Regions from separate parts of the Paenibacillus sp. FSL W8-1187 genome, predicted to be linked through region 3. Evidence: riboswitches for the same ligand, from Rfam matches in the RefSeq annotation. Region 3 holds a riboswitch; each other region holds the start of a gene.

Region 1 (7,869 bases), 2.3 Mb from region 3:
AGCGGATAGGGAGGATGCGCCTGCAGTCGGAGAAGGGCATGACAATCTGGCCCGCCTTTATTACGAAGGATTCCACATCTGCAACGTGAACTACGGTCATCTCCGCACCGAGGGAGACTGCCTGTTCTGCCTCTCCTTCCTGAACAAATAACCCTTCCAGGACCCGCTTGCGGGTCCTGTTTGTCGTCATGGACCATTTATGATTTTATCCTGGAAGGAGAAGCTATGCATCATGGAGCTTGATTTGCTGCCCAGCGAAAGGCTGGATGATCTATTGACCCATCGGCTCCGCATCATCCAAAGCCGGGAGGTGTTCAGCTTCTCGATGGATGCGGTGCTGCTGGCCCGCTTCGCCGGCGTGCCGAAGCGCGGCCGAATCGTCGATCTGTGCACCGGCAACGGCGTCGTGCCGCTGCTGCTCTCGACCCGCTGCGAAGCCGGCATCGACGCGGTGGAGATCCAGCCGCGCCTGGCGGACATGGCCCGGCGAAGCGTCGCCCTCAACGGGCTCGAGGAGCGGATCCGGATCGTCGAAGGCGATCTGCGGCTGCTCGCCAAGCAGCTCGGCTACGGCAGCTATGACGCGGTGACGGTGAACCCGCCTTATCTGCCTCCAGCGAGCGGCGACCGCAATGAAAATCCGCATGTGGCGGCGGCCCGCCATGAGATGAACGGCACGCTCGAAGAGATCGTCGAGCAATGCGCGCGCCTGCTCCGCACCGGGGGGCGAGTCTCCATGGTCCATCGTCCGGGTCGCCTGATCGAGATCGTCTCGGCCATGACCCGTCACAAGCTGGAGCCGAAACGGATCCGTTTCGTCCATCCCCATGCCGGTTCGGAGGCCAACATGGTGCTGATCGAGGCTGTCCGCGGCGGACGCCCGTCCGTGCGCCTGCTTCCGCCGTTGATCGTGTATCAGGACGACGGGCAGTACAGCGACGAGATCATGGACATTTATTTTCATCAAGGAAGGGGGAAGCCGGATGCAGCTGCAGAAGAGCTTCGAACCGACGGATAAAGGAACGCTGTACCTGGTGGCGACGCCGATCGGCAATCTGGAGGACATGACGATGCGGGCGATCCGCATCCTGAAGGAAGCCGCGCTGATCGCGGCGGAGGATACGAGGCAGACGCGCAAGCTGCTCAGCCGCTTCGAGATCGACAACCGCATGGTCAGCTATCACGAGCACAACAAGGCGAGCAGCGGACCGGAGCTGCTGCGGCTGCTCGAGGAAGGGAGCTCGATTGCCCTTGTGAGCGATGCCGGCATGCCGGCGATTTCCGATCCGGGAGCGGATCTCGCGCGCGAGGCGGCCGCTCGGGGCATCCCGGTCGTGCCGGTGCCTGGAGCGAACGCCGCTTTGTCGGCGCTGATCATGTCGGGGCTGTCGACGGAGCGCTTCACCTTTGCGGGATTCCCGCCGCGGGACAAGAAGTCGCTGGAGAAATGGCTGGAGCCGCTGAAGGCGCTGCCGGGAACGCTGCTGCTGTACGAGTCGCCGCATCGCATCCGCAAGACGCTGCCTGCGCTGCTCGAGCGGCTCGGCGACCGGGAGGCGGCGATGATCCGCGAGCTGACCAAGCGCCATGAGGAAGCGGCGCGGGGAAGGCTGTCCGAGCTGATCGCCCATCTGGAGGAGCAGGAGCCGCTGGGCGAATACTGCCTCGTCATCGCCGAGGGGGAGGCGGAGAAAGTCGAGGCCGGCACGGAATGGTGGCATGCGCTGGAGCTCGAGCAGCATGTCGAGCATTATGAGCGTCTTGGCCAGGACCGCAAGGAGGCGATCAAGCAGGCGGCCGCCGACCGGGGCCTCTCCAAGCGCGACGTCTATAATGAAGTCATGCGTAAATAAAAAAAGACCTTCCTGAGCCGCGAGCGGTTCAGGAAGGCAAGTAAGGAGTATAAAAAGGTTAGAAATACCTTGGGTTAAGTTGCTAAAACCTAGTATACCTGATTTATTCTATTTTGTCACAGGGGAAGGCATTTCGGAAAGGCAAGAATTGCAGACGATCTTTCCTTTGAAGTAAGCGACGTTCTCCGCGTTTCCGCAGAAGATGCAGGCAGGCTCGTATTTCTTGAGCATGATGCGCTCTCCGTCCACGTAGATCTCCAGGGCGTCCTTCTCCCCGATTCCGAGGGTGCGGCGCAGTTCGATCGGGATGACGACGCGTCCGAGCTCATCGACTTTACGTACAATTCCGGTAGACTTCATCATAGGGCAACTTAACCCCTTTCGTAGGTTCATGTATCGTCATGTTTCGACAAAAAGCTACTTTTTATGATCCCTATCATACCAACCATTCCCAAAACAGTCAACCTGCCTTTTTGGCCGCGATTCGCGAAGAAATAAGGCATTGCAGGCGGTACAAGGGGTTCCAACTTAGGCTATCTTACTATAGACAAGTTTCAATTGGAAATATATTTGCGACATCATTCGACAAAAACCTGGGGTTTTTGTCGAAACTATGAACAGAAAGCAAGGTGGGGCAATGGCGAGGCTGGAAGAAGAAAAGGTGTTCAAGGATCCTGTCCATAAGTATATCTACGTGCAAGATCAGCTGATCTGGGATCTGATCGATACGCCGGAATTTCAGCGGCTGCGGAGGATCCGCCAGCTCGGCACGACCTACCTGACCTTTCACGGGGCGGAGCATAGCCGCTTCAGCCATTCGCTGGGCGTATATGAGATTACCCGCCGGATCATCTCGCAATTCGAGCGGAGCGAGTACCCGGATTGGCCGAGGGAAGAGAAGCTGCTCTGTCTGTGCGCGGCCCTGCTTCACGATCTGGGGCATGGACCGTTCTCCCACTCGATCGAGGAAGTGATGGAGTTCGACCATGAGGAATGGAGCTGCCATATAATAGAGGGAAAGACGGAAGTGAACCGGCTCCTGCGCACGGTGGAGGCCGATTTTCCGAGCAAGGTGGCCTCGGTCATCCGCAAGAACTACGAGAAGCCGATCGTCGTCAATCTCGTCTCGAGCCAGATGGACGCGGACCGGATGGATTACCTGCTCCGGGACGCCTATTTTACCGGAGCCAACTACGGCACGTTCGATCTGGACCGGATCCTGCGCGTGCTGAGGCCCCATCAGGGGCGGATCGTCGTCAAGGGGAGCGGGATGCACGCGGTGGAGGATTATCTCATGAGCCGGTATCAGATGTACTGGCAGGTGTACTTCCATCCGGTGACCCGCAGCTCGGAGATCATCCTCCGGAAAATCTTGCTTCGCGCCCAGGAGCTGTGCCGCTCGGGCTATCCGTTCGGGTGGATTCCGGATCCGATCGTCAAGCTGTTCCAAGGCCAGCTCGATGTTCCTTCCTACCTGAAGCTCGACGAGGCGCTCGTGCAGACGGCGTTCGTGGCATGGACGGAAGAGGAGGACAAGCTGCTGTCGCAGCTGTGCTCGCGGTTCCTTCATCGCAAATTGTACAAGTATATAACCTTCGAGAAAGAGCATGAATCAGAAGCGCAGCTGTGCTTCGAGGAAATGGCGGCGGCGGGAATGGATCCGGGCTATGAGCTTGAAATTGATTTCCCGTACGATCTTCCTTATCATGTGTATCGATCCGCGACCGAGGGCCTGACCGATGGAGGAAGGGGCAAGCCACCCATCCTGCTGCTCGAGCCGAGCGGAGCCGTAACGGAAATCTCGCTGCGCTCCGATGTCGTTCCCTCGATCACGGGCATGCACCGAGGCCATTACCGCCTGTATTATGATGAAGAAGCCGCCGGACGGATCCGGCATAAGCTGAAGCCGCGTACGGCGGCCCGTCTGGGCTTGGAGCAGAGCGGCGAAGCATGAAAGGAGTCGAACCATGAAAGGAATCATCGACACGCACACCCATATGGACTCACCGAAATTCGACAACGACCGCGCCGAAGCGATTCAGCGCGCGCGGGAAGCCGGCGTGGAGCTGCTGTTCAATGTCGGCTTCAACCGGGAAACGATCCCGACGACGCTGGAGCTTGCCGAATCTTATCCCTTCGTCTACGCCATCGTCGGCTGGCATCCGACCGACACGGCCGATCTGCGCGAGGGCGATCTGGCCTGGATCGAGTCGCTGATGAGCAATCCGAAGGTCGCCGCGCTCGGAGAAATCGGGCTCGATTATTACTGGGACACCTCGCCGAAGGAGGTCCAGCAGCAGGCGTTCCGCGACCAGATCGCGATCGCCAAGCGATGCCGCAAGCCGATCGTCATCCATAACCGCGACGCCCATGAGGATGTCGTCCGCATCCTCCGCGAGGAGAAAGCGGAGGAGGTCGGAGGCATCATGCACTGCTTCTCCGGCAGCTGGGAAACGGCGAAGCAGTGCCTCGACATGAACTTCTACATCTCCTTCGGCGGACCGGTCACGTTCAAAAATGCAAGGGTTCCCAAAGAGGTGCTCGCGCAAGTGCCGATGGACCGATTGCTGCTCGAAACGGACTCTCCTTACCTCGCTCCGCACCCCCATCGCGGCAAGCGGAACGAAACCTCTTTCGTCACGCTCGTGGCCGAAACGGCTGCGGAAATAAAAGGTAAATCTGTAGAAGAAATCGTTTCCATCACATCGGCAAATGCAAGAAAATGTTTCCAAATTTCTTAAAATGGCGTGATATCGGATGAAAAAAGACTTGTGGAGGAGAAAGATTGACCTTTCCTTGAATAAAACGTCCGTCATCGCCCGAAAACCCTCGATTTTGAATCTCAGAGGATTTTATCGTGTCTTTACAATCGCTTGAAGGAAACGGTATGATTCAACACAGAGCTTTGAGTGATGCAGGATTTTCATCATTCGCTTAATCTCCCCGAACGGGGGGAGCGGGGGAACCATCGCAGCAGAAGGGGACGCAAGCCGTACATACCGAAGGGATGACGCTTGACCGCCAGACAAGCTGTACTTTTCCAGGGGTGAATTCGCCGGGACCACGAGCAGGGTCCTTGAGCCGATAGGGCAGCTCTCTTGCCCGAACCCGTCAGCTAACCTCGTAAGCGCATATAAGAGAGATCAACCTCGTGCTCCACTTCCACCTGATCGTGACCACCCGGGAAGCCACGAAACAGATCCTCTGTCGACGGCTTCTTTTTGTTTGAATAATGAATTATACGTCGACATAGGGTTAACGGTGGAGGTGAGGCGAGGCTGCCAGCGGCGTGCTGCTCGGCACGTACAAAACCTAATAGTCGCGTCTTGAATTATCATGCGTAACACGAGGCGGCGGGGCTATGTAAGGAGGACCGAAGAAGTGGGCGCTATCCCTTTAAAGGAAACCCATGTACAACGATCATCCAGCAAGTCTTTCCAATGGCGATGGAAGCATGACAACCTGCGTTTGATTATCCTTAGCATAACGATCTCACTCGCAATGACTTTCATGTTTTTGGTGTTGCTGAAAGGGACGTCGGAAAAAAGCGTCTCTCTGGTGCTGAACGGGCAGGAGAAAATCGTAAGCACGAGCCATTCCTCGCTCCAGCAGCTGCTGGAGGAGCAGGCGATCGCGGTCGGACCGCATGACGAGCTGTCGATTCCGCTCGGCGCCGCGCTTCAGGAGGGCGACCGCATCGTGATCGACCAGGCGGTGCCGGTGACGATTCTTGCCGACGGCAAGGCCCTGCAGGTGAAGACCACCAAAAAGACCGTGGAAGCGGCGATCGGAGAATCCAATATTGCCGTACGGGAGCAGGATAAAGTATTCCCGAGCTCCGAAAGCAAGCTGAAAGCCAACATGACGATCCGCGTCATGAGAATCGACAAGCATCAGATTACGACCAAGCACGACATCCCGTTCACCGTCGTCCGCAAGCAGGACGCTACCCTGGAAAAGGGGCAGCTCAAGATGGTGAAGGCCGGCCAGAACGGCCAACTCGTCAAAACCTTCGAAAAGGTGTACCAGGACGGCAAACTGGTCACGAAGACTCTGCTCGCCAAATCCATGGAGAAACAAGCCGTCAGCAAGGTCGTGGCGGTGGGAACCAAGGAAAAGCCCAAACCGAAGCCAGCGGTCCTGACCGCGGCATCCTCATCTCCAGCCCTAGCTCAGACCAAATCCGGTCTCGATCTCAAAGCCAAGAAAGTTCTCACCAACGTTACCCTGACCGCGTATACCGCCGGATTCGCCTCCACGGGCAAATCCAAAGGCGACCCCGGTTACGGCGTCACCGCCTCCGGAGCGAAAGTGTCCGAAGGGCGCACCATTGCAGTCGACCCGGACGTCATCCCGCTGGGATGGTGGGTGTATATAGAAGGCATCGGCTTCCGCCGCGCCGAAGATACGGGCGGAGCGATCAACGGCAAGAAAATCGACGTGTTCTACGAAAGTGAATCCTACGTGAAAAAATTCGGCAAGAAGCGAGGCTATACGGTCTATGTCCTTGGACCGACCAAGCCGAAGCTGAGCTGATCTTTTGCGAGCGGGCCCGCTGTTTTTCAGCGGCCCGTTTTGGGCGTTTATAAGGAAATAGCGGGGAGTAAGGGACGGCGAAAGGGTCAAAGCTAGTTGTGATCTTTTACCCTGTCGCAAGCAAGCGGAACCAAAGGAGACAAGCCAGTGATCAAGGAAATCATCGTGGTCGAGGGCAAGGACGACACGACGGCGGTCAAGCGGGCCGTCGAGGCCGATACGATCGAGACGAACGGCTCGGCTGTCGGCGAGGAGGTGCTCCGCCGGATCGAGCTGGCGATGGAGCGGCGCGGCGTCATCATCTTCACCGACCCCGACCACGCCGGGGAACGCATCCGCAAGATCGTCTCTCAGCGCATTCCCGGCTGCAAGCATGCGTTCCTGCCTCAGGAGGACGCCCTTTACCGCGGAGACATCGGCGTCGAGAACGCTTCGCCGGAGGCGGTGCGGCGCGCGCTCGCATCCGTGCGTACGGAAGGCGCGGCCGGCGAGCCGGAAATCACCCATGCCGATCTGATGGAGGCGGGGCTGCTCGTCCATCCGGATGCCGCGCGGCGCCGGCTGCTCATGGGCAATCGGCTCGGCATCGGCTATTGCAACGGCAAGCAGTTCATGAAGCGCTGCGCAAGCTTCCGGATCAGCCGGAAGGAGTTCCGCGAGGCGCTGGAGCAGATGAAGGAGGAAATCGGATCATGACCGATGTAGCGACACCGAGAAGGACGAAGGAAATCATCGAGCGGCACGGATTCTCCTTCAAGAAGAGCCTGGGCCAGAACTTCCTGATCGACCCGAACATCCTGAACAAGATCGTGTCGGCCGCAGGGCTCGACAAGACGAAAGGCGCGCTCGAGATCGGTCCCGGCATCGGCGCCCTGACCGAGCAGCTCGCCCGCCAGGCGAAAGCGGTCGCCGCGGTCGAGATCGACCAGCGCCTCATCCCGATCCTGCAGGAGGTGCTCGGAGCGGAGGAGCATGTCTCGGTCGTGCATGCCGACGTGCTGGAGCTCGACCTGCAGCAGCTGTTCCGCGACAAGTTCGCGGAGACGAGCGCGGTCAGCGTCGTCGCCAACCTGCCCTATTACGTGACGACGCCGATTCTGATGAAGCTGCTCGAGCAGCGGCTGCCGCTGGAGAACATCGTCGTCATGATCCAGAAGGAGGTCGCCGAGCGGATGGCGGCGAAGCCGGGCACCAAAGCCTACGGCAGCCTCAGCGTGGCGGTGCAGTACTACGCGGTGCCGGAGCTGGTCTGCATCGTGCCGCATACGGTGTTCATCCCGCAGCCGAACGTCGACTCGGCGGTCATCAAGCTGGCGATGCGGGACAAGCCTGCGGTCGAGGTGGCCGACGAGGACTTCTTCTTCCGCACGGTGCAGGCGTGCTTCGCGCAGCGGCGCAAGACGATCCACAACAACCTGTCGTCCTGGCTCGGCAAAAACCGGCGCGAGGAGCTGACCCGCGTCCTGCAGGAGACGGGCAT
Region 2 (7,869 bases), 1.3 Mb from region 3:
AAGCTGCGAAGACGAGCTGCATCGTCTCCAGGTTGTCGCGGACGGAGGTTTCCGGCTCGCGATCCTCCTCCACGGCCCGCAGCAGCTCGCCCATCGTGCCGAGGAAGGCGTCGGGGAACCATTTGCCGTGCAGCGTCGGAACGAACCAATAATCGGGATGGAGCAGCCGCGAGTGGAACCTGAGCGTGTCCTCCCGTCCGACCGGATAGTCGTACAGCGAGCCGTTCGTCCCCTGGACGATGCCCTCCGTGCCCTCGAACCGGTACGTCGCGTGCCAGTCCTCTTCGCCGGCGATATGGTTGTGGTTGTCGTGGACGAGCGCGCGCCGCTCGCCGGGATAGCGCAGCGACAGCATCGTGCGCGTCTCGCCGACCGTGCGCTGGCCGGGGAAGCGGGCTCCGTCGGCGTAGATCGAGTCCGGCGTGCCGAACAGGAAGCGGATGCTGTCGAGGTAATGGATGCTGTGGTACATGACCTCCAGCGTCGGCATCTCCCGCAGCCAGCTCCACGCGGCAAAATCCTGGCGGACGTCGACCGAGATCGTCGCCTGCGTCAGCTCTCCGAGCCAGCCGCGGCTCAGGATCGCATGGCTGGCGCGGATGCCCGGCGACCAGCGCATCTGCTGGTTGACCGCGCCGCGGACGCCGTGCTTGCGGCAAGCGCGCTCGATGGCGGCCGCCTCGCGGTAGCTTTCGGCGAGCGGCTTCTGGCAAAGCATATGCTTGCCGGCGGCCGCGGCCTGGCGCGCGATGGCCGGCTGCGCCTTGGCCGGCACGGCGATGTCGACGACGCGGACGGCCGGATCGTCAAGCAGCTCCTCCAGCGTGCGATAGACGCGCGGCAGGCCGAACTGCGCGGCTAGCGCCGCGGCGCGCTCTGCGTTCAGATCGTAGATGCCGACGACGTTCAGGCCGCCTTTGCGGTAAGCGGGAAGATGGCAGGCGCCGACGATTTCGCCCGCGCCGATGATCGCGATGCCGATGCGGGCGTCCTGCGGCAGCTTGGGCTTGTAGTCGAGCTCCAGATCGATGACGTTCATAGGACCTCCTTCACAGGCTCGGGCCGATGCGGTTGATGGAAAATTCCTGATGGCCGAGAATCTCGGCCTTGGTCAGCTTGCCGTCCGCGACCTCGACGATCTCCTGCCAGATCCTCTCGCCGGCCGCTTCCACGTCGAGCGAGCCGTCCAGCATCGGACTGACGTCGACGTCCATGTTGTCCTCCATGAGCGAGAACGTGCGGCCGTTGCCGGTGATCTTGATGACGGGAACGACAGCCGAGCCCGTCGGCGTGCCGCGGCCGGTCGTGAAGCAGACGATATGCGCGCCGGCCGCCGCCATGCCGGAGACGCATTCGATGTCGTTGCCGGGAGAATCCATGAAATAAAGTCCGCCCTCCGGCAGCGGCTCGGCGTATTCGGTGACGCCGAGAATCGGGGACGTGCCGCATTTGCTGATGCAGCCGAGCGACTTCTCCTCGATCGTCGACAGCCCGCCGGCGATGTTGCCGGGGCTCGGATTGCCGCCGCGCATGTCGGCGCCCATCCGCTCCACCTCGCGCTCAAAGCGGCCGACGATCGCGTACAGCCGCTCGCGCACCGCGGCGTCCGGGCAGCGCTCGGCAAGCACATGCTCCGCGCCGATGATTTCCGTCGTCTCGCCGATGACGACCGTGCCGCCCTCGCGGATGAGCCTGTCGGCCGCGGCGCCTAGCGCCGGATTGGAGGCGAGTCCCGAGGTCGCGTCCGAGCCGCCGCATTTGACGCCGACCTTCAGCTTGGACAGCGGCACCGGCTCCTGCCGCAGGCGCATCAGGCCCGCCTGCAGCTGCCGCGCCAGCTTCGCGCCATGCTCGATCGCCTTCACCGAGCCGCCGACGCTCTGGATGTCGAACCATTCGACCGGTTTACCGGTAACTCGAATGGCGTCGGCCAGCTGCTGCGGATCGACCACCTCGCACCCGAGGCTGACGATCAGCACCGCGCCGACGTTCGGGTTCGCCCCCGTCCCCGCCAGCACGCTGAACGTGCGGTCCTTGTCCGCCCCGATCTGGCTGCAGCCATGCGGATGCGGCACGGCGACCGCGCCCGGCACGAGCTGCGCGATGCGGCTGCACACCTGGTTCGAGCAGATGACGGTCGGAATGATGAGCAGATGATTGCGGATGCCGATGTCGCCGTTCTCCCTTCGGTAGCCCATGATCATGGGCGACGCTGCCCCTGCTGGCGAGGTTGGCGACGCTGGCGAAGCGCCGGCGTCTGAAAGCTGCGCCGCGTCGGCGCTTGCCTTTGCTCCTTGCGATCCAGCCGCCGCCTGGCTTCCAGCCATCATCGCTACGGCCTTTGCGGCCGCCTTTTCGTCTGCGCTCATTCGTTCGCTCCTCCCGTTCCTGAAGCCGCAGCCTGGTCGCCGCGTCCGCGGATACCCTCGATGTTGTGCACATGGACGTGGCGCCCCGCCTCGATCGCCGTCACGGCGCGGCCGATCACTTCGCCGTACTTGCGCACCTCGTCGCCTGCCGCTACGGCCGCGATCGCGATTTTGTGGCCGAACGCGACCGGCTCCGCGACGACGACGCTTCCTTCCCGCCCGCCTGTCTTGTAGCGGATCGTCTCTCCTGCCGCCACATCCCGCAGCGCGGTCGCGACATGGTCGCGGACATCCATGACGATCGCGTCCGCTCCCGCTTCCAACGCATGCTCCATGCCTTCTCCTCCTCTTTGCGCCGGCAGACGACTTGGATCGGCTGGCCGCGCTCCTCGATTTGGGTTATCGGTAACTCAAATGTAAGCGACCTCATGCTTGCTGTCAATAGACCGCATTGGCTACAATGATTGCAGCTTGTAAAAAGGGAACGGGGGAGCTTCATGGTCACCATCTACGACATCGCCCGCGTGGCCGGCGTCTCCGCCATGACAGTGTCGCGGGTCATCAACGATACCGGCCGGATCAGCGAAGCGACGAGAAAGCGGGTCCGGCAGGTGATGGAGGAGCTGCAGTACGTGCCGAACTCCAACGCCCGCAGCCTCGTCCTGCAGAAGACGAACATCCTCTCCCTGCTCATCGCCGACATCGCCAACCCGTTTTATACGACGCTGGCGCGGGGGGCGGAGGATGCGGCCAAGCGGCTCGGCTATCGGCTGCTGTTCGGCAACAGCGACGAGGATTACGGCAAGGAAAAGGACTATGTGGACATGATCCTCTCCACGCGCGTGGACGGCGTGCTGTTCGCTCCGGCCGGCGACGGCTCCGCCCCGCATCTGCGGCTGCTGGAGCAGCACCGCATTCCCTATGTGCTGCTCGACCGGGACGTGCCCGGCATCCAGGCGGACCGCATCCTCGGCGAAAGCCGCGACGGGGCGCGCCGGCTCGTCGAGCATCTGATCGGACTCGGCCACGAGCGCATCGCGCTGGTGAACGGATCGGAGGACGTCTCCACCGCGCGCGAGCGCCATGCGGGCTATCGGGACGCGCTCAAGCTGAACGACCTCCCGTATGACGAGACGCTCGTCCGCCATCTCGACTATTCGGACGGCTTCAATCCGAGCGATCTCGACCCACTGCTGGCGTTGAGCTCCCCGCCGACGGCCATTTTTGCCGCCAACAACTTCCTCGCGCTCGGCGTCATCCAGTCGCTGCGCGAGCGCGGCCTGGCTGTGCCGGACGATCTGTCGGTCGTCTGCTTCGACGATCTCGGCTTCGCCAGCATTTTGAGTCCGTTCCTGACGGTGGCCGCGCAGCCGGCCTATCAGTTCGGCGCGCTCGGCCTGGAGCGCCTCGTCGACCGGATCGAAAACGGCGACGGCAGCGGCCCGCGCACGCTCATCCTGCCGGCGGAGCTGATCGTGCGCTCGTCGAGCCGCAAGCGAGAGCGATGAAAGCAGCTGCGCGGTAGGCCTGGAGCCTGGAGCGGCGCTGCCGTTCGCGAATCCGAGCGGCGAGAAGCCGCGGCTCTGCCGTTCGCGAACCCGAGGAGCGAGAGGCTGCGGCGCCAGAGGCGGCCATGCGACAAGGGGCTGTCCCGACGTCCGTTTCACGGATGCCGGGACAGCCCCTTGTTCCTTTCTGTCCGCGAGCGAGGCTTCTAAGCGCTAACGAAACGACTGCGCGGGCCTATGAGCCATGCGGAGCCTCTAGTCAAAAAACTCCATATGCGGCTTGGTCTGGCGATAATAGGCCATCCGGTCCGCCAGCGTGCCGGTATGGAATTCGAACTTGTGGCCGTCGGGGTCTGCGAAGTAGACCGAGCGCCGGTCACGCTCGTCCCGCTCCCGTCCCGGCAAGATGTCCGCGCCGATGCGCCGCAGCCGGGACACCGCCTCGTCGAACTCCTCCTCTTTAATGGAAAAGGCGATATGCGTATAAGACAGACGGATCTCCTCGCGCGGGAGATCCTTTTCTTCGTTCAAGGCGAGCCACAGACCGTCCAGATCGAAATAAGCGGTCGACCGTCCGCGCACGAGCAGCTTCGCGCCGAACGCCTCCCGATAGAACGCGATCGACCGCTCCAGCGACGAGACGCTGAACAGCAGATGATTAAGGCCTTGCAGCTTCATGATGGACTCCTCCTCCTCCTGTATCGCCAACGGCTCCCCTGCGGGTCCGGATGCAAAAAGTCCCGGCAGCCCAAGCTGCCGGGACTTCAACGACCATGCTTATTCTTCGCCGGCGACGTCCTCGCCGTCGTCCTCGCCGATCATCTTGCTGTAGTCCTCGCCGGTGACGACGCGGCGGGCGGTGACGTACCGCTTGGCGTAGTAGGAATCGCTCAGCTTCGTGTAGCGCACGCCCTTGCTGGAGGCGTGGGCGAACTTGCCGTCGCCGACGTAGATGCCGGCATGCGAGATGCCGCGGCCGCTCGTATTGAAGAAGACGAGATCGCCGGGACGAAGATCGTCCTTGTCCACTTTGGAGCCGACCTGAGCCTGCGACTTGGACGTGCGGGGCAGCTTGACGTCGAACTGGTTGAAAATATGGCGGACGAAGCCGGAGCAGTCGAAGCCGGCTGTCGTCGTGCCGCCGTATTTGTAAGGCGTGCCGATGACTTTTTTGATCGCGCTGTCGAGATCCGGCGTATTCGCGAACGCGCTGCTGCTGAACGTCAGAAGCAGAACCAGGCCAAGCATGGACAGGATGACTTTCTTCACAAGTTGCTTCTCCCTTCGGATGCCTACGAAGTTAGCTGTGGGTTCGGTTGAAGGTTCCCTAGAATCCTCTCTTGCAAGATTCATTCACCCGGTATGGTTCCCCCGTTTTTCTTCTCGAAAATTCGGCATGATGATTCATCATTTTTATTAAAGGTTAATATTCGTAGTTTTTTGTCGAATCCCTGCCCGGGAAATATTAGAAGTCCCTCATCAAATCCCTTACTTTTCTCATAAATCAGCCTAGGCCCTTCTGCTCATATCATCGAATGGACGCGATTTTCGCCCCTGTCCTCCTGCCCAGAGGAAGAAATGGATATTTCCCCCTGCCATTCTGAGAAACTATCCTTTAAGCGTTATGAATTTAATAGGATAATAGTGGAACTCTTCGAGTGAAAGGAGGCCGCCTGCCGAATTCCGCTTTTTTATCCTACTTTTGAAAAGGAGGACTTTCATGTCCGCAAAATCCCGCACTTCCACCCCCCGCTTCCAGGCTTTGCGCGCGCTGCTGCTCGCCGTGTTCCTGATCGGCTCGATCGTGCCGGGCTCGCTCGCCGTCCGCACCGCCCATGCCGCCGATGCCTGCACCGGCGTCTCCGCCTGGTCGGCCTCGGCGATCTACACCGCGGGCCAGAAAGCCGTGTACAGCAGCACGCTGTACGAAGCGAAGTGGTGGACGACGAACGAGCGCCCCGACCTGTCCGGCCCATGGGGCGCATGGAAATCGCTCGGCGCCTGCTCGTCCGCTCCGACTCCGACGCCGACTCCGACCAAGACGCCTTCGCCTAGCGCGACGCCGACTCCGACGCCCGGCGCTCCGGGCGGCAAGATTACCGGCGCCTACGTCGCCGACTGGCATTTCCCGAACGTGAGCACCGTGCCGGCCGAAAAGCTGACGCATGTGTTCTACGCCTTCGCCGACGTGGCCAACAACGGCGTGAGCGGCGGCGACGCCTCCAAGCTCGCCCAGCTGACGACGCTGCGCAGCAAAAATCCGAGCCTGAAGGTGCTCGTCTCCGTCGGCGGCTGGGGCCGCTCGCAAGGCTTCGCCGGCGCGGCCTCGACCGACGCCAGCCGGACGGCGTTCGCGAACAGCGCCCTTTCCTACATCCGCGCCAACAAGCTGGACGGCGTCGACATCGACTGGGAATACCCGGCCGCCGGCGACAAGCAGAACTATACGCTGTTCATCCAAAAGCTCCGTTCGGTGCTTGACGCAGGCAGCGCAGCGGACGGCCGAGGCAGCAACAAGTACCAGCTGACCGCCGCCGTAGGCGCTTCGGACTACGGCCTCGGCAACATCGACATCGCCGCCGTGCAGCCGTCGTTCGACTTCCTGAACGTGATGACCTACGACATGCAGGCCGGCTCGGGCACGCATCATACGGCGCTTTACAACTCCTCGCGCGCCAGCTACAGCGTCGACACCGCCGTCAAGCTGCTCAAGAGCAAGGGGCTGCCCGCGTCCAAGCTGGTCATCGGCGGCGCGTTCTACTCCCACGGCACGGCCGACTATACGTACGACGAGCTCAAGGCCGGCTTCATCAACAAAAACGGCTGGACGCGCCAATGGGACGATGCGGCCAAGGCTCCGTATCTGACGAACAGCGGCGGCGGCTTCCTCAGCTACGACGACACGCAGTCGCTAGCCGAAAAGGTCAAGTACCTGAAAGCGAACAGCCTCGCGGGCATCATGTTCTGGGAGTACGGGCAGAACTTGGACGGCGAGCTGCTGGGAGCGATCCACACGGCGCTGAATTCCTGACCGCCTCGCCCGGCATGACGGCAGGCGCGGAGAAATGCCGCTGGTCCAAACGGACCTGCGGCATTTTCGCCTTTTCGCCTGCCGCGGCTCGCTTGACGCGCGGACGCATCGTCTCCGGCGGCTTGCCGCCGCTCGTTTTTCTCCCAAGCGCCTACCGCAGGTGGACAGCGCCGCCCGTCCGCTTTACGATGGATTCATTCAGCATGGAGGAAGGGACGGGCGCATATGGCGAGAAACGAGGGCTACGGCATCTACGGGTTCCGCTTCCAGGAGAGCGCGGAGCTGCCGCTTTGCAGCCTGTTCGCGGTCGGCCGTGAGGCGATCGACTCGACGGACTACGACTGGGACGGGGAGAAGAGGACCGACGGCCCGCTCCTGCTTTTCCAATATACGACGAGCGGCGAAGGAATCTACGAGAGCGGCGGCGAACGCCGGCTGGCGGCGGGAGAAGCGTTCATGACGGAAATTCCCGGGCGTCACCGCTACCGCTATCCGGGAGGAAAGGAGCCGTGGGAGTTCTATTTCGTTCTCCTCCGGCCGACGCATGCGCAGGGCTTGTGGGACTACGTCAAAAGCAGGACCGGCCCCTTTCCCCGCCTGTCGGCGGACAGTCCGCCGATCCTGCTGCTGCGCGATCTGTTCCAGCGCGCCAGCGCGGGCGGAATATCCGATCCGTTCGTCGCCTCCTCCTGCGTGCACGCCTTTCTCGTCGAGCTCTGCCGCTGGGCGTCGACCGGCGCCCGGCCGGAGACGGACTGGCCCGCTGCGATCCGCGAAGCGGCCGACTGCATGCGGACGCGCTATGCCGACATGATCAGCCAGCATGAGCTGGCCGACCGAGTCGGCTTGTCCCGATTCCACTTCGTCCGCAGCTTCGCCCGCCATGCCGGCGTGACGCCGGCGCAGTACCTCGCCCGCGTGCGCATCCAGAAGGCCGTGGAGCTGCTCGGCTCGACGGACT
Region 3 (7,869 bases):
GAGCGGCGTGAACGAGTCGTGCATCGAGTTGACGGCGCCGGTTTCGGAGGCGGTCGTCACGACTGAATAGAGCGCGGATTGCGGCACGCCGAAGCGGGTTTCCTTTCCTTCCATGCTTCCTTGGCCGGAATCATAGCCGAGCGCCGCGATCGCGGGGTTCGCCTCCTGCTCGGCCGTCAGCGAGACGCCCAGCATGACGACGAACAGCAGCGCCATGGAGACGAACAGCACCCGCCCCTGCTTCGGATTGCCGACGAGCTTGCCGTACGCGAACGGCAGCGCCGTCGGCACGAGCAGCATGAGCAGCATCTGCAATAGGTTGCTGATCGCGTCGGGGTTTTCGAACGGATGCGCGGAGTTGACGCCCATATGGCCGCCACCGTTGTTGCCGAGCTCCTTGATGGCGAGCAGCGAGGCGACCGGACCGCGCGCGATCGTCTGCTCCCCGCCCTCCAGCGTCTGCGCAGCGGCAGACGGCTCCAGCGTCTGCGGCACGCCGAGCGCGACGAAGACGAGCGCCAGCACAAAAGCGATCGGCAGCAACACCCGCGTGATCGAGCGCACGAGATCGACGAAGAAATGGCCCATCGGCTTGCCGGCCAGCCCTCTCATGAACGCCATCGCCGCGCACAGCCCCGTCGCCGGCGAGACGAACATCATGAACACGATCGCGATCATTTGGGACAGATAGGATAAGCCGCTTTCGCCGCTGTAATGCTGCAGGTTCGTATTGGTCATGAAGCTGATCGTCGTGTTGAACGCGAGCCGCGGCTCCATGTTCGCGATCCCGCTCGGATTGAGCGGGAGATAGGCTTGCGTGCGGAAGACGGCGTAGACGAGCAGCAGCATGACGCCGTTGCTGACGATCAGCGCCGCGGCGTAGGCTTTCCAGCTCTGGCTTCCGGGGCGGATGCCCCCGAGGCGGTAGATCAGCCGCTCCGCCGGGCCGAAGACGCGGTCGAGGCCGGTCGGCTCCAGGCTGTAGGCCCGATAGAGATACAGCCCCGCCGGCTTGGCCAGCAGCAGCACGAGCAGCAGCGTGATTGCGATGGATAGTCCTGCCATCATGGGAGGTGGCTCCTTCTTGGGTCAGAATTGGTCGGGGTGAAGTAAGACGTAGACGAGGTAGAGGAACACGGCCGCGACGACAACCCACAGGAGCGCGATCATCGTTCCTCGCGTCCTTCCTGCGCCTGCTTGCCGCACCAGGCGAGCAGGCCGAGCATCGCGGCGGTCAATCCGATCAGCAAGGCGAGCATGCCGATATCCATCATGTGAATGGCTCCTTTTCCTTGTCTTGGCGGGCTTCGTCCTGAATGAGGTAAAAGACGTCCTGCCCGTTTGTATGAATGACATAATCCGCTCCGAGCGACTTGTAGACGCCGCCCGAGCCGCGGCCTTGCGTGACGACGAAGATGCTGCGGCCGGTCCAGCCGCGGAAAATCTGCACATAGCGGCAGCAGAGAGCGAGGCTGCTCTCGAACAGGTAGACGTTGCCGCATCGGCATTCAGGCGCCGGATTGCGGTCCTTTTCGGCCGTATCGATTTGCATGATTCGACCTAAGCCGAGGCGCTCCAGCCGCTGCCTTTCGCGGCGGCTGTTGACGACTGCGGCGCAAGGAATCCGCATGCGCTTCAGCTGCATCAGGAAGCGTTCGCCGGCCGCTGTGGCCGGCGAGACGAGTATCGTTTCGGGATCGAGATCCATGGTGGTTCTCCTTCGGGTGGCGAGGGCGGCGGACGGCTGCGGACCGGGATCCGCTTTGGAAAAAAGCGCGCAAAAAACCACAGAGGCAGCGGCCCCTGTGGTCTTGGTCAGATCACAAGCGTCATCATCCTCTCTCCCGATCGGAGCACGGCGCGCTATGGCGCGCGCCGCCTCCTGCGCTTACGAGGTTAGCTGTCGGATTCGGACGGTGAGAGTCGCCCTACCCGAGGGAGACGGATTCCATGGATCCGCTCCCCCAGGATTCACCCCTGGAGCCGCGGCGGCCGACTCTCACATCGGCGGCCGCAGGCTCCGCTTGGTTCCCCCGTTTTCCATTTCGGAAACTCAGCGTTGTCAAAAGCTGGTCTGGCTAGCTGAGACGAATCTTACACCCGGACTTTTCGGAAAGTAAAGCCGGGCCAGCGGCGAAAATCCGGCCGCGATCGCGCTTGTCGAGCAAGAAAGGCCGATCGATCTCCATTTCTCTCTCTGAATCTCGCTCATTCTCTCGAATTCATCTCGACGCATGCCAAAAACCCGCCTCCATCGCCGATTTCATTCTCGGCAAACGAAGGCGATGGTCGCGCTTACATGAAGCGGGACGGCTGAATTCCGCCTGCGCCGCCTTTTACAGACCGCCCTCTCGTCGCGTAGGATGAGCAGCAAAAAAAAGCGAAGGAGCAATTGCCATGCCCAAATCGGAACACATCCTCGTCTGCCTGTCGTACGGCCCGCACGGAGAGCGCCTCATCCGCCGCGGCGCCGAGCTTGCCGCGGCGGCGGGCAGCCGCTTGGTCGTCCTGAGCGTGGTGTCGGACGTCGAGGCGGCGCCCGGCTCGGCGCAGGAGGAATGGCAGCGCGTCTGGCGCGAGGCCGCGGCCGAAGCAGGCGCGGAATTCCGGGCGGTGCCGTCCGCAGGCCGCAAGGCCGTCGACGTGATCGCGCATACGGCGATGATCGAGCGCATGACGCAGATCGTCGTCGGCCAGCCCGTGCCGACGCGCTGGGAGGAGCGGTTCCACGGCTCCTTCGTCGACGCGCTGCTGCGCCGGATCGGCCAGACCGATCTGCATGTCGTCGCCGTGCAGCGGCTGGACGAGGAGCTGGAGCGGACCCATGAGCGCGGCGTCCGCGTCGCGGTCGCCGCGCGGGACGGCGGCTACGTCATCCAGAGGACCTTGGACAAGAATGGATGCTCCGGCGTCTTTTTCCGCAGCCGCGATACCGAGTTCGAGCATGGCCTGCTGAAGCTCAAGGACGGCAGCAGCCGCAGCCGCGCCTTCAAGGTGCGTCACGGCGCCGTCGTCGATCCCGAATTCCCGGCCTTCTGGCGGAGCAGAAGCTAGGGCGTGTTTGCATAACCCGAAGCGGGATTGCAAACACGCCCTAAGGAGACGTTTTTACGCGATTTTTATTTGGCAGACCGGGTCGCCGGGCGTAAGATCAGCTTAACGAATCCATCCAGCCCGTGAACTCCAGCTCGTCGTACCGGTAGAACTGATCCAGAATCCGCTCGCGATCGTCGAGGAACAGCCCGCCCGCGACCTCCGACACGAGCTTCGGTATCGCATGGCGCATGCCCGACAGCGCGGAGGCGGATAGGCCGCAACTGATCATCGCGGAGTAGTTGAACGTGTGAAGGCCGTGCAGCCGCGACGCGCCCTCCTCGTCCCGGCTCGTGAAGGCGAAGCCCGGCGTCAAATACGGATGGGCGTCGAGCACCGGGCTGGCGATGTCCGCCGGCGCCTCGTACCGGTCGCCCCAGCGGGCGATATGGCGCTCGACCAGCCGCAGCTCGGGACGCAGCGCCGGGTCGGTCAGCAGCCCGGTGCTGACGACGAGGAAGTCGAACGACTCCTCGCCCTGCGGCGTCGTCACGACGGCCCGCTCTCCTTCCGTCCGCACCGCGAGCCAGGGCGCTCCGACATGGAGCCGGAAGCCCGGCCAGGCGGCCGCCCGCTGGAACGTGTCGTTCGTCGGCGGCTGGTTGTGCTTGAAGAAATGCGCCATGACGGCGTACTTGTCCTCGTCGGACAGCCGCGGGAAATGCTCGATCATGCCCGAGTGCTCCATTTGCCGGATCGGATTGATGCGCGGCAGCTCCGGCCGGCGGACGAATACATGCGCCTCCGCGACGCCCGCGGCCAAGGCGAAGCTGGCGTTGTCGAACGCCGACGCGCCTCCGCCGAGCACGGAGATCCGCTTGCCGCGCAGCGCCTCGAAGTCAATCGCCTCGGACGTATGCGCGTACAGCTCGCGCGGCACATGGCGCGACACGAGCGGCGGCACATGCCACTCCCCGCCGCCCTGGATGCCGGTCGCGAGGATGACCTTGCGGGCGAGCAGCTGCGGAGCCGGCGCGCCGGGGCCTTCGAGATGGAGCCGGTAAAGGCCCTTCTCCAGCGGCTCGACGAGCGTCAGCCGCGTCTCGTTGACGACAGGCAGGTTCAGCACCCGGCGGTACCAGCGCAAGTAGCTCATCCAGTCCCCGCGCGGAATTTTGTCGATCGCCTCCCAGCCCTCCGCGCCTGCCTGCGCCTCCCACCAGGCGCGGAACGTGAGCGACGGAACGCCGAGATCGATGGACGGCAGATGCTTGGGCGTACGGAGCGTGTTCATGCGCGCGTACGTTTCCCACGGCCCTTCCTTGCCCTCCGGATTCTCATCGAGGACGATGACGTTCGAGACGCGTTCCTTCATTAAAGCAAATGCGGCTCCGAGTCCGCTCTGGCCGCCGCCGATGATGGCGACGTCATGCACATGGCCTTCGTCATGGCTCCTCGGCTGGACCCAGCCCGCCCCTCCGAAGGCGATATAAGACAGGTCCCGCTGGACCTGGGCGTTCAGTTGCTCTAGGCTCATCCCGCATCGTTCCTTTCTGCTGTTCCGCTTGCCGGCCCGGCGGCTGGAGGTCAGACTATCTGCCGCATCCGATTCGTCTTTTTGGCGACTAGACCGTTTCAACCCTTTATCGCGGCTCTCAATGTCTCCTTCATGTTATATTTTATCACATAATGCGTAAAGAGTTGCGGAAAGAACTTGTAACTCGCCGCCTTCGATTTGTGCCCGTTGACAAGAGCGGGACGATCCTGCTGATGGCTCATATCGCTTTGCGCAGCAAAAAGAGCCGCGCAAAGAGGGCGGCTCGGGGCTTGCCATCGTTCCTGATTCCAGCCTCTTATCGACGGTCATAACGGGCTCAGCTGCTCAACTTCTTCGTTTCGACTCCGTCTCACAATGGCGTTAGGGCGTGTTGATGACGACGCACCGCGCTCCCTAAAGGCAAAAATGGCGTTAAGACGCGCTGATGACGATGCGCCGCGCTCCCTAAAGGCAAAAATGGCGTTAAGACGCGCTGATGACGATGCACCGCGCTTCCTAAAGGCAAAAATGGCGTTAAGACGCGCTGATGACGATGCACGCTCGCACACTACCAGCTTGAATCCATTCCGTGTCTTTCTTTCAAAAAAAGCCTTGCCAAGGTCGCTTTCATCGACCTCGGCAAGGCTTTAGCTGTCTAACGCTTCTAAAGGAAGCTCGCTTTAACCGCCTCCACCGATCAAGAATGGACGATGTTCTGGTTAGGATCCTGCTTGCCCGATCAAGGCAGGAGCAGCTTCCAAACCGCGTGGAGAACGGCCGCCGCTTCGGCGCGGGTCAGCGCGCCGGCCGGATTCAGACGGCCGGCCTCGTCGCCGCGGACAAGTCCGGCCGCGACGAGCTTCTCCGCGTCCGCGCGGGCATAGTCCGCGACCTGGCCGGCGTCCTTGAAGCCGGCCAGTCCGCTGCCGCTGCCGCTGTCGAGCGGCCATCCAGCCGCCTGCAGCGCGCGCACGGTCAGCGCCATCATTTCCTGGCGGCTGAGCGGCGCTTGCGGCCGGAACGTGCCGCCGCCTTGGCCGCCGGCGATGCCGAGCTCCTTGGCGGCGCGCAGCTCGGCGGCGTACGGCGCGTTCGCCGGAACGTCGGCGAACGGAGCTTGCGTGCCGGCTGCCGCTCCGCCCTTGAGCTCGAGCAGGCGCAGCAGCAGCGATACATAATCCGCGCGGCGGATCGGCGCCGACGGCGAGTAAGCGCCGGCTCCGGTGCCCTGGATCAGTCCGCGCGCGGCGAGCGTCTCGACCGCTTCCTTCGCCCATGCGGCGGAGGATAGATCGGAGAAGGACGCCGGCACAACCGTCATCGCATACAGGCCGGACGCGGAGAGCGGGAAGCGGATCTCCGCCGCGGCGGCGTCATACGCCGAGCGGATGACCGGCACGAGCGCGCCCGTGCCGCTGCGGAACCGGATCGACGCCGCAGGGGCGGATGCGATCGCCGGTCCGTCCTTCGGCACGGCCAGCGTCGCGGAGGCTCCCGTCGCGGAGCTCGGTGCGAGCTCCTTTCCATCCGCTTCGAGGCTCCACTGCAGCGCCGGCAGGCCCGAGGAGCTGACGCTCCACGGCAATCCGGACGCGGATGCCTTGGCGAGCCGCAGCGTCACGACGCGGTCAGGCGCCAGCCCGGCGCCCTGCAGCAGCTGTCCCGGCAGCGAGACGGCCGCGAAGCCGGCGTCCAGCTGCAGCGTCAGCGCAGCTTGTCCGGCCAGCCAGCCGGCCGGCAGACGGACTTCGAAGGCGTCGGCCTTGGACAGCGCGGCGAGATCGACGGCGATCTGGCGGCTGCCCGCCTCGCCGACGGCGGCCGCTTCAAGCAGGCGCCGCAGGTACGCTTCCGTCAGCTCGACGGTCGCGCCTGCCGTGCCGCTCGTGACGACTGGCCCCGGCGTCGGCGATGGAGAAGGCGTGCTCGCAGCCGGAGGCTGCTGGCCACCAGGCGTCGATGTCGGCGTCGGCGTGGACGTCGGCGTGGACGTCGGCTGCGGCGACTCCGACTCGCCAGGCTCGCCCGGCTGGACGGCCTCGGCCAGCTGCAGCATGCCGAGTCCGCTCGTATCCTGGTAGGACTGGCCGGAGCCGTCCGCCCAGTTTTTGACGGAGTAGCGGACGCCGCTGCCCGTCTCGTCGTTGTTCACCTGCAGGTCGAAGCCGATGTACATGCCTGCTGCCGGCTGGATCGCATCCAGCGCGATCTTCGCCTCGACCGCATACCCGCCGTCGACGATGCGGACCGCCGAAGCGTAGTTGTCTTGGCTGGCATGGCCGCCCGTCGTGCGCACGTTCTTGAAGTTGATGCGGTACTGGCCGTCATCTCCCTCATAGACCGGCGTCTTGCCGTTGTTCTGGTCGACGAAGATCTCGATCGAGTCCTGCTCCCAGGCGTTGGCGCTCGCATCGCTCAGCAGCGGGTCCTTCACGACCGCGTATACATACAGATTGTCCTCGTCCCACAGCGTGCGGAAAGCTGCCGTCGCCCCTTTGTCGGCCGGACCTTCGACCGCCACCTGGGTCAGCAGCTCGTCGGCCTGCTGCCAGATGCCGTCCGCCTCGCCGTCGATGACCGGCGTTCCGTAGCGGGCTTTCGCTTCCTTTGATGCCGCGGCCAGCGTCAGCTCGCCGTAGCCGAGATCGTCGCGCTCCTGCGCGCTGCGGGGATCGCTCCAGGAGACGATCGCGCCGTTGCTGCCCTGCTCGGAGCCGTCGTTCACTCCGGTATCCGTCACCCGCAGGTCGAACTTCAGCTTCGCGCCGATCTGAAGCGGATCGGGCAGCTCGAACGAAGCCAGAACCGCGTAGCCTCCCGCTTTTTCCGCTGCGCCCTCAGCGCCGCGAGCGACCGTACGGACCAGCGTCCGATCGCCGTCCTTCAGGAACAGCTCGACCTGATCGCCGGCGCCGACGGAGGCGTCGCGCACGTCCGCAAGGACATGCAGCCTGCCGCCGTCCCACAGCGTCTTGAACGAGGCTTGCAGCGTTCCGATCTCTTCCGTCTTCAGAGCCGGCACCTTCTGCCAGGCCTGATCTCCGCCGCCTCCGCTTCCCAGCGCTCCTTGGCGGGAAACGGCGCTTTTGCCTACGACCGGCAAGCGGCTCGGATCGACCATGCCCCAGAAGGCGGGCTTCGCCTTGTAATTCTTGTCGAAGGCGAACGGCGCGTCCTGACGGCCCGTGCCGCTCGGACGGTCATGCAGCCACGTATGGTCGTCGGCGATGCCCCAGAACGTCACGTTGCTGATGTATCCGCCAGGAACGCCATTGCGCTCGCCCTCGTCATCCACTTTC
Region 4 (7,869 bases), 2.1 Mb from region 3:
CACGGTGCGCTTCAGGCTGCCGGCCTGGACGGAGACGGAGACAGGGCCGGCCTTGGGGAAGGAGACGTCGCGGACGGTGAATTCGCGGCTCTTGGCGGTGGAGGTCAGCTCGAGCTTTTTGCCGAAGACGGCTTCGGGGCTCTTGCCGTTGATCGTGATGCGGACGGTCGAGGCGTCGCCCGTCCAGTCGTTCAGCTCGACGCGAAAATCGAACTTCGCGCCAGCGAGGAACTTGGCCTGGTGGATCGGGGCGATGTAGATGGACGGGGCGGCATTCGCCGTCTCCGCAGCTTCCGCGGCCGCGGCGGGCTGCGGGCCGAGCTCGGCGAGTCCGGCTCCGCCGACGGCCGTCGCGGCGGCCAGCATCGCCCCGAGCAGGATGCGGCTCGTCTTGCTTGATTTTCTCATCTCAAAAAACCCTCCCAAGAGAATTAGGTATGAACGAGTGCTCATCCGTTATCTTAAGAGGGCTTTATGCGGGGTTGTTTATCGGCAAATAGTTTATTTGTAAATTATTCCGCCTTCTCTGGCGGGCCGCTCGCCGTGCCGTCCGCGAGCAGCGAGCCGTCCGGACGGTTGCCGAGCTGCAGCTCGCGGATCGAGTAGCCGAAATCCATCTGCAGATGAGGGTTGTCCTTGAAGCCTTCCCAGTCGCCGCCCCAGCTGAAGCCGAGCCGCTTGGCCATGTCGGCGACCTCGAGCCAGTCGGCCCGGCCGTTCTTGTTGCCGTCGTACTCCATGTCCCAGATGATGTCGCCGGAGCGGTCCTTCAGGGCGAAGTCGATCGCGAGCCCGTAGTTGTGGAACGACTCGCCGCCCTTGGCATGGGTGACGATGCGGCCCTCGCGATCCCGTCCCTGGGCGTAGATCTCGTCCTGCTCGGCCTCGCTGCGGAAGCCGTCAGTGAACACGACGGCGATGCCGGCGGCCTTCGCCTGGGCGGTGAGCCGCTCGCTCGCCGCCCGAACCTCGGGATGCAGGCCGGCGACGGGCGGCACGTCGCGGTACAGGCCTTGCGGCACGATCTTGTCGAACGCCCGCGGCAGCTCCAGCTTGAGCAGGGCGAGCGTCCCGGCGGCCAGTCCGGCGACGATGAGCAGCCCGCCCAGCGGGCTCCGCTTGCGTCGCGGCTTGCGCCGGACGGCGGCGCGGGCGTCTGCCCGGGCGGGGGCTGGTGTCGGTCGAGGCATTCCCATGTGCGTCTCCTTCGCTGGCGTAGTCTTGGTTGCGCCTTGTCTATGTGTTCTAATGAAGACGATCGAGCGGGCGGGAAGGCTTCGCGAGCAGCCGCTTGTACGTCTCGATGGCGCGGGCGCGCGACGCCTTGAGGTCGACGACCGCCTGCGGCGAAGGCTCGTGCACGGCGGCGGCGGACCATCCGGCCCGCTCGGGCAGCCAGCGCCGGATGTAGGCGCCGTCCGGATCCCAGCGCTTGGACTGGACGACCGGATTCATGATGCGGAAGTACGGAGCGGCGTCGAAGCCGAGCGAGCTGCTCCACAGCCAGCCGCCGCGGTTCAGCGTAGCGTCGTAGTCGAGCAGCTGCTCGCGGAACCATCGCTCTCCCGCCGTGAACGGCGCCAGCAGGTTTTTGCACAGGAACATCGCCGCGATCATGCGCAGCCGGTTCGGCAGCTCGCCGGTCGTCCGCAGCTGCGTCATCGCCGCGTCGATGAGCGGGATGCCGGTGCGGCCTTGCCGCCATGCCTCCGCATGCCGCTCCGTCAGGCCGGACAGGTCGACCTGCTCCTCATAGCGGAAAAAGTCCGCGTCGAACCGCGCCTGGTACAGGTAGAACTCCCGCCAGGCGAGCTGGCGGATCCAGCTCTCCGCGCCGGAGCGCGCCGCCGCGGCCGACGGATCGCGCGGCGCGGAGCCCGGGCCTTCGCCGCTGCCCGGCAGCGCCAGCTCGAGCTGGCCCGCGGCGTCCGCCCGCCAGTCGGCCGCTCCGCCGAAGGCAAGCGGCTCGCGCCCGTCCTCGGTCCGGGCGGCATCCAGGGCGAGGCCGTAGGCGCGCCGGGCCGACAGCGCGCCGACGTTCAGCCAGCGCGAGAGGCCGCTCCCGGCATCCAGCGCGTAGCGGTCGCGCAGCTCCTCGTACGCCTGCAGGCTGCCGCCGAGGAACCGCTCCAGCTGCCGCTCGGGCCGCTCGTCCTCCGGCACGGGGGCCGCGAGCAGGCCGGCCAGCTCGCCCGGCACGCTCCAGCTGCCGCCGCCGGAGAGCCGGGCGATCGGCAGGCCGCCGGCAGCGACGGCCGGAGGCGGCGCGAGCCGCGAGCGGACATAACCGTTCCACGCCCGGTAGAACGGCGTGAACACGCGGTACGGCTCTTTTCTTCCCGTCTGCTCCTGGAATGCGTCCAGATCGGCGAGCGGCACGTCCTCCAGCGCCGTCCAGCGCACGCCCCGGCTGCGGCAGACGGCGGCGAGCCGCTCGTCCCGCCGCCGCGCATAAGGCGTATGGTCGGCGGTGACGACGACCTCGCGGATCGGCTCCCGCTCGAGCAGCTCGTCCAGCACGAGGGCGGGATTGCCGTGCAGCAGCTGCAGCTCGGCTCCTTGCGCCGCATAATCCCGCAGCAGCAGACCGGCCGCCCGCAGGAAATGCCGTCCGGGATGGGACTCGGCGCGGCCGTCCCCGAGCTGCGCCGGGTCGAGGATCAGCGCATGGATGCCCGGCATGCCAAGGCTGGCGGCGTAGTCGAACGCGCGCAGATCGCCCGCTCGGAGATCCTTGCGGTGGATGAACAGATACATGTCCTTGCCTCCTTGGATCGGCCGCGGCCGATCATGCTCTTTCCGTACTACCCTGCCGGAATGCAAACAAACCGCAGCAGGCGCTCCGAGGGGAGGCTTGCTGCGGTCTGCTCGTCCGACTTCGAAAGGCTTTTAATCGACGTCCGGACCGCCGTCCGGCTGGTCGGCAGCGTCGTCCGCGTACTTCTCGAACGTCTTTTCGTCCATGACGCGGCGGGCGGACATATAGCGCTTGGCGTAGTAGGACTCGCTCAGCTCGCTGATCGTCACGCCTCGGCTTGAGGAAGCGTGAGCGAACTTGCCGTCGCCGACGTAGACGCCCACATGGGAGACGCCCTTGCCGCTCGTATTGAAGAACACGAGATCTCCCGCCTTCAGGTCGTCTTTGGCGACCTTCTTGCCCATGGCCGATTGAGCCGCGGACGAGTGGGGGAGCGTGATCTTGAACTGCTTGAACACGTAGGACGTGAAGCCCGAGCAGTCGAAGCCTTTCGAGGTGGTGCCCGCCGACTTGTACGGCGTGCCGATGACGTCGCTGATGACGCCGTCCATTTTGGATCCTGCCGATGCGCTTTGCGCGCCTGCCGAGAACAGCAGGGCAAGTCCGAGTGCGATTGCTGCGGCTTTCTTCTTCAAAGCTGAAGTGCTCCTTCCAGAGCCTACGAGGTTAGCTGTGGGGTTCGGTTGAAGGTTCCCTATGATTTCTCGGCCTTCCTGCCTTGCGGCGAGGAGGGCGAAATCAATTCACCCTGAGATGGTTCCCCCGTTTCCATAGTCATGGAACTCGGCATGTTTGAACTGCTTCTGGAAGTGGTATTCTTTTCTTTAAGCTATTTTCCTCCCTTTCCCGACATTTTCTCATAATTCTCATGTTGAAAGAGACAAATGACAGCGCTTGCTTCGGGGGCTGGAGTCGAATCGACGCCTCTGCCGGCGGGCCGCTTCGGCTCTGCCGCATCGAAAAAAAGCGCCCCTCGCGAGGGGCGCTTTTGCGGTCGGCGCGTCGTTCGCGCCGGAGCGATCCGAATCGGGGGATCAGGCCGTGTACAGCGAGTTTTCCATCAACGTGAGCAGCTTCGTGCGCATGCCCATCAGGCGGGTCAGCGCGGCCTCGCTGAGGTCGAGCCCTTCCGGGCGCAGGCGGGCGTGCTCGCTCTGCAGGGCTTCCAGCTCCTGCGCGTTCCGGTAGGCGCCGGCGCGGTCCAGCAGATCGCCGGTCGCTTGATGCAGCTGCTCGTAGTAGGCGTAGATTTTTTCGGTCATGGTCAATCTTTCCTCTCTCTCTAAAATGAAACTCTCCTCTAGCATGTCCTGCATTCGATGGCTTCTATGCTCCATTAAAGCTGCGGATGATGATCGTACGATCATCGGCAGATGAAGGTTTGGTGTTCGCGGGGCGGTGCCGGGGCGGCGCTGCGCGGCCGGCCTGGATGTTATATACACCGCATTCGGGTCCGAAAAACAAGACAAAATTGTCAGAGAATTTACACAATTATAGGATGGACATTCGGATTTGTCAACTAACCTGACGTCCTCCGGCATCTGGCTTGTCGGACCAGCAGCTGTACTGCGCGGAGAGGATCCAGACGTCGATCAGCGTGCGGACGAAATGATACCCTTGCTGGATGACGATGGCGGCAAGGCCGGCCCAGGCCATCGCCCCAGCGCTGACGCCGGCTTGCAGCAGGCCCGACAGCAGCAGCAGGACGAGGCTGACGCCTGCCAGCGGCAGCAGGCGGCGCAGCGCCTGGCGGAAGCTCGCCCCTGCGCCCAGGCCGCTTGCCGCGCCGAACTGCAGGCTGAGGATCAGCACATGGAGCAGTCCGATCCAGAGCAGCCACGCTCCGGCCCAGGGCAGCGCGTCCGCGGCCAGCTGCGGCAGCGAGCTGTAGTGCTGGAAGCGTTGGAAGCCCTCCCGCGCAAGCCAGACGGCCGGAGCGAGCGCGAGCGTCAGCTCGGCGGCAGCGAGCAGGATGAACGGCTTCCAGCAGACGCGGATGCCCTCGAGGAAGCGCGTGCCTCCTTCGGCTCCGGATTCCGCGGCATGCCGCACGGAGTAGGCGAGTCCGGCGCTCAGCAGCGGACCGAGCAGCAGGCGGGCGAGCAGCAGTCCGCCCAGCAGCCACAGATACGGATGGGCCAGATCCGTCTTGAGCAGCCGGAACTGCGACTCCGCCCAGAAGATCGCGTCTGCGCCGGTGGCGGCTCCGTCCGCCCCGGGATAGCGCTGCACGAGCGGGCGCACGACGGAGTCGACGAGCCGGTACAGGAAGAAGCCCCACAGCAGCCGGTACAGGAACAGGAAGGCGGCGATCGGCAGATGCTTGACAGTCAGCCCCCAGCCTTGCTTGAGATAGGTGGACACGGGATCACGCTCCTTTCTTCCGCCGCCCTCACCAGGCGAACGCTCCTGCGAGCCATTCCAGCGCCTTGACGATGCCGAGGCTGATCCGCACCCGCTGGTCCGCCGGCGCCTCGGCGCGCAGGAAGTTGTTGATCTGCCGGTTGTCCAGCACGTTGAGCCGATCCGGATCGACCGCCGCCCACAGCAGCGGGGAGGAGGAGGTCAGCTTGAAGCTCGTGTCGGCCTCCACGCCGTCCCACATGCGCTCGATCGTCCGTCCGTCGGCGAAGCGGAAGCGGATGTTCACCGGGCCGTATACGCCGTCGAGGCGGCGGATGACGACCTGCGACTCGTAGCCGGGCTTGCCGCCGCCGCTTTCCAGCGGGGAGACGCGGATCGAGTCGACCGCGTAGTCGGCCGTCTGGCCGCCATAGACGAACTGGCTGAAGTAGTCGTCCCAGCTGTCCTTGGTCACCTGCTCCACGACCCGCTTGAAGTCGGCCGTCGTCGGATGCTTGAATTTGTACTGGTTGAAATACGTCCGCAGGATCTTGTTCATCATCGTCGGTCCCGTCCGCTGCTCGATGCCGGTCAGCACGAGCTTCGCCCGGCTGTAGACGTTGTCGGCGTAGCGGCCATGGGAGCCGTACGACCAGGACAGCAGCTTGAGCGGAGCGGGATCGGTGACGTAGCTCGCCTCCAGCGCGGTGCGCGGCTCGACGCCGTACTCGCTTTCCATGATCTTGTCCTCCGAGTAGGAGGTGAAGCCCTCGTCGAGCCAGGCTTCCTCGAATTCATTGGACGCGACCATGCCGTACCAGTACTGATGCCCGATCTCATGCACGACGGTGCGCTCGAGGCTGTAGCCGGGATTGTCCGTATCGGCGCCGAAGGCGGTCACGAGCGTCGGATACTCCATGCCCCCGGCACCGTTCGCGGCCGTGGGAGGGACGACGATCGACAGCGTGCTGTAGGGATAGGCGCCGTACCACTGCGAGTACTTGGCGAGAGCCGACTTGGCCGCATGCATGTAGCGCTCGGCCAGCTTCTTGTGGAGCGGGTCGAGGTAAAGCTTGATGCGCACGCCGGGCACGCCCGGCGCGGAGAACGCCTCCTCGCTGTAGAGGAAGTCCGGCGAGGCCGACCAGGCGAAGTCATGCACGTCCTCGGCGTAGAACGTGAACGTCTGGCCGTCCTTGGACGCCTCGGCGGGCTTCGTCTGCACGCCGGTCGCCGCCACCTTGTAGCCGGCCGGCACGTCGATCTTGACCGAGTAGAGGCCGAAGTCGCTGTAGAACTCGGAGTTGCCGTGGTACTGATGGGCGTTCCAGCCCTCGGGGCGCGAGCCGGACGCGGTGTTGTAGGCGGCGATCTTCGGGAACCACTGGCCGGCCATGACGAAGCTGCCGGAGTAGCCCATGCGCGCGAACACCTCCGGCAGGCCGACGCTGAAGCCGATGTGCAGCGTCACTTCCTCGCCGGGCGCGACCGGCTGCGGGAGCTTGAGCTTGGCCAGCGTGTAGTCGCTCTCGTTGCCGTCGTCCGGCTGGACGAAGTGCACGCGCGGCATCAGGCTCGCGCCGTCCTCGGTCTTGAGCGACTCCAGCCGCATGTAGCCGCGGCTCGCCTCGGTCGCCTTGTCCTCGCGGAGCCGTCCGCCCGACTCCTTCATGAACGTCGTCTCGTCCGACAGAAAGGCGTTCGGATACAGATGAAGGTACATGTCCGACACGGTCTTCTTGCCGGGATTTTTCCACGTGACGGTCTCGGTGCCGGTCAGCGTCTTGCCGCTCAGCTTGACCTGGATCTGGTAGTCCGTGACGCGCTGGGACAGCGGCTGCGTCACGGGGGCGGGAGCCGGGGAGGCTTCGACTGCGGGCGTGGCGGCCTGTCCGGCGGCAGGCTCCGCGTAGGCCAGTCCCGTTCCGGCCCACGGCAGCGGCAAGAGGGCGAGCAGCAGGGCTGCATGCAGAAAAGGTTTGTATGATCGGCGACAGGTCATGAACCGGTTCCCTCCCGTTGACAAGCTTGTAAGCCATCTATATGTTTGCTTTTGCCGGATTATTAGCTAAAATGAAAAATATCGAATACAAGCCCCTGCTTGTACGCCGGGAGCGGCGTGCGGGCGGGGGCTCGGACCATAGATGGCTTGTCTTTGGACACGGAAAGTCATGGAAGGGAGCGGGGCATGGAAGAGAATAAGGAAGCGAAGCGTCCGGAGGGCGCGGCGGAAGCGGCGTCTGCGGAGGGCGATGCCGGAGCAGGCCGTCCGGACGGCGCGCAAGGAACGCCGGCCGCGGACGCGCAGCCGGCCAAGGGCAAGCGCTCGCTGTCGCTGAACGTCGTCAGCAACAAGGAGCATCGCGGCTTCGGCGCGGGCACGATCGACCTCAGCCGCGTCTCCTCCGTCATCATCGACGGCGGAGAGGCTTACATCGACAACGGCGCGATGCACGCCAAGAGCAAGGTGGAGAAGGGGATCAAGTTCAGCCCCGACAAGGCGAACGTGCCGAACGGCCGTCCGGTGTGGATCGTCTGGGTCGCGGTCGACCGCGACGAGGAGGGCTCTTTCTATGCGGGAGCGACCGCCTGTCCGATGCTCGTCGACACCGAGGCGCGCCGCGGCTGGAAGATTCTCGCCCAGCATGTCAACAACCTCGACTATGCAATCAAGCGCCGCTTCGTGCTGGACGAGCTGTCTCCCGAGGAGAAGGCCGTGCTGCGCGAGCTGCTGATCTCGCACAACGCCGAGTGGTGGGAGCATTCGC

Evidence for each region. A riboswitch is a leader RNA that binds a small molecule or an ion and turns the genes downstream of it on or off. The one in region 3 is predicted to bind cyclic di-AMP.
Region 1: another riboswitch for cyclic di-AMP. It lies ahead of NYE40_RS00140 (3D domain-containing protein); the one in region 3 lies ahead of NYE40_RS09940 (hypothetical protein).
Region 2: another riboswitch for cyclic di-AMP. It lies ahead of NYE40_RS15975 (C40 family peptidase); the one in region 3 lies ahead of NYE40_RS09940 (hypothetical protein).
Region 4: another riboswitch for cyclic di-AMP. It lies ahead of NYE40_RS01135 (C40 family peptidase); the one in region 3 lies ahead of NYE40_RS09940 (hypothetical protein).

The regions. Positions count from the first base shown of each region.
Region 1 covers NZ_CP150181.1:23,094-30,962, forward strand. The annotation lists gene NYE40_RS00110 (DNA replication initiation control protein YabA) at 1-151, shown strand, start outside; gene NYE40_RS00115 (tRNA1(Val) (adenine(37)-N6)-methyltransferase) at 233-1,018, shown strand; gene rsmI (16S rRNA (cytidine(1402)-2'-O)-methyltransferase) at 984-1,853, shown strand; gene NYE40_RS00125 (AbrB/MazE/SpoVT family DNA-binding domain-containing protein) at 1,962-2,216, opposite strand; gene NYE40_RS00130 (HD domain-containing protein) at 2,491-3,807, shown strand; gene NYE40_RS00135 (TatD family hydrolase) at 3,821-4,594, shown strand; cyclic di-AMP (ydaO/yuaA leader) riboswitch at 4,775-4,998, shown strand; gene NYE40_RS00140 (3D domain-containing protein) at 5,235-6,389, shown strand; gene rnmV (ribonuclease M5) at 6,537-7,085, shown strand; gene rsmA (16S rRNA (adenine(1518)-N(6)/adenine(1519)-N(6))-dimethyltransferase RsmA) at 7,082-7,869, shown strand, end outside.
Region 2 covers NZ_CP150181.1:3,673,596-3,681,464, forward strand. The annotation lists gene NYE40_RS15950 (Gfo/Idh/MocA family oxidoreductase) at 1-1,039, opposite strand, end outside; gene NYE40_RS15955 (UxaA family hydrolase) at 1,050-2,204, opposite strand; gene NYE40_RS15960 (UxaA family hydrolase) at 2,366-2,704, opposite strand; gene NYE40_RS15965 (LacI family DNA-binding transcriptional regulator) at 2,867-3,877, shown strand; gene fosB (metallothiol transferase FosB) at 4,133-4,555, opposite strand; gene NYE40_RS15975 (C40 family peptidase) at 4,655-5,146, opposite strand; cyclic di-AMP (ydaO/yuaA leader) riboswitch at 5,151-5,284, opposite strand; gene NYE40_RS15980 (glycosyl hydrolase family 18 protein) at 5,598-6,908, shown strand; gene NYE40_RS15985 (AraC family transcriptional regulator) at 7,134-7,869, shown strand, end outside.
Region 3 covers NZ_CP150181.1:2,325,598-2,333,466, reverse strand. The annotation lists gene kdpA (potassium-transporting ATPase subunit KdpA) at 1-1,065, opposite strand, end outside; gene NYE40_RS09940 (hypothetical protein) at 1,271-1,708, opposite strand; cyclic di-AMP (ydaO/yuaA leader) riboswitch at 1,871-2,069, opposite strand; gene NYE40_RS09935 (universal stress protein) at 2,398-3,054, shown strand; gene NYE40_RS09930 (NAD(P)/FAD-dependent oxidoreductase) at 3,152-4,570, opposite strand; gene NYE40_RS09925 (endo-1,4-beta-xylanase) at 5,310-7,869, opposite strand, start outside.
Region 4 covers NZ_CP150181.1:238,023-245,891, forward strand. The annotation lists gene NYE40_RS01120 (alkaline phosphatase) at 1-408, opposite strand, end outside; gene NYE40_RS01125 (M15 family metallopeptidase) at 513-1,196, opposite strand; gene NYE40_RS01130 (deoxyribodipyrimidine photo-lyase) at 1,246-2,757, opposite strand; gene NYE40_RS01135 (C40 family peptidase) at 2,890-3,393, opposite strand; cyclic di-AMP (ydaO/yuaA leader) riboswitch at 3,399-3,557, opposite strand; gene NYE40_RS01140 (hypothetical protein) at 3,793-4,020, opposite strand; gene NYE40_RS01145 (hypothetical protein) at 4,274-5,122, opposite strand; gene NYE40_RS01150 (M1 family metallopeptidase) at 5,151-7,103, opposite strand; gene NYE40_RS01155 (YwhD family protein) at 7,290-7,869, shown strand, end outside.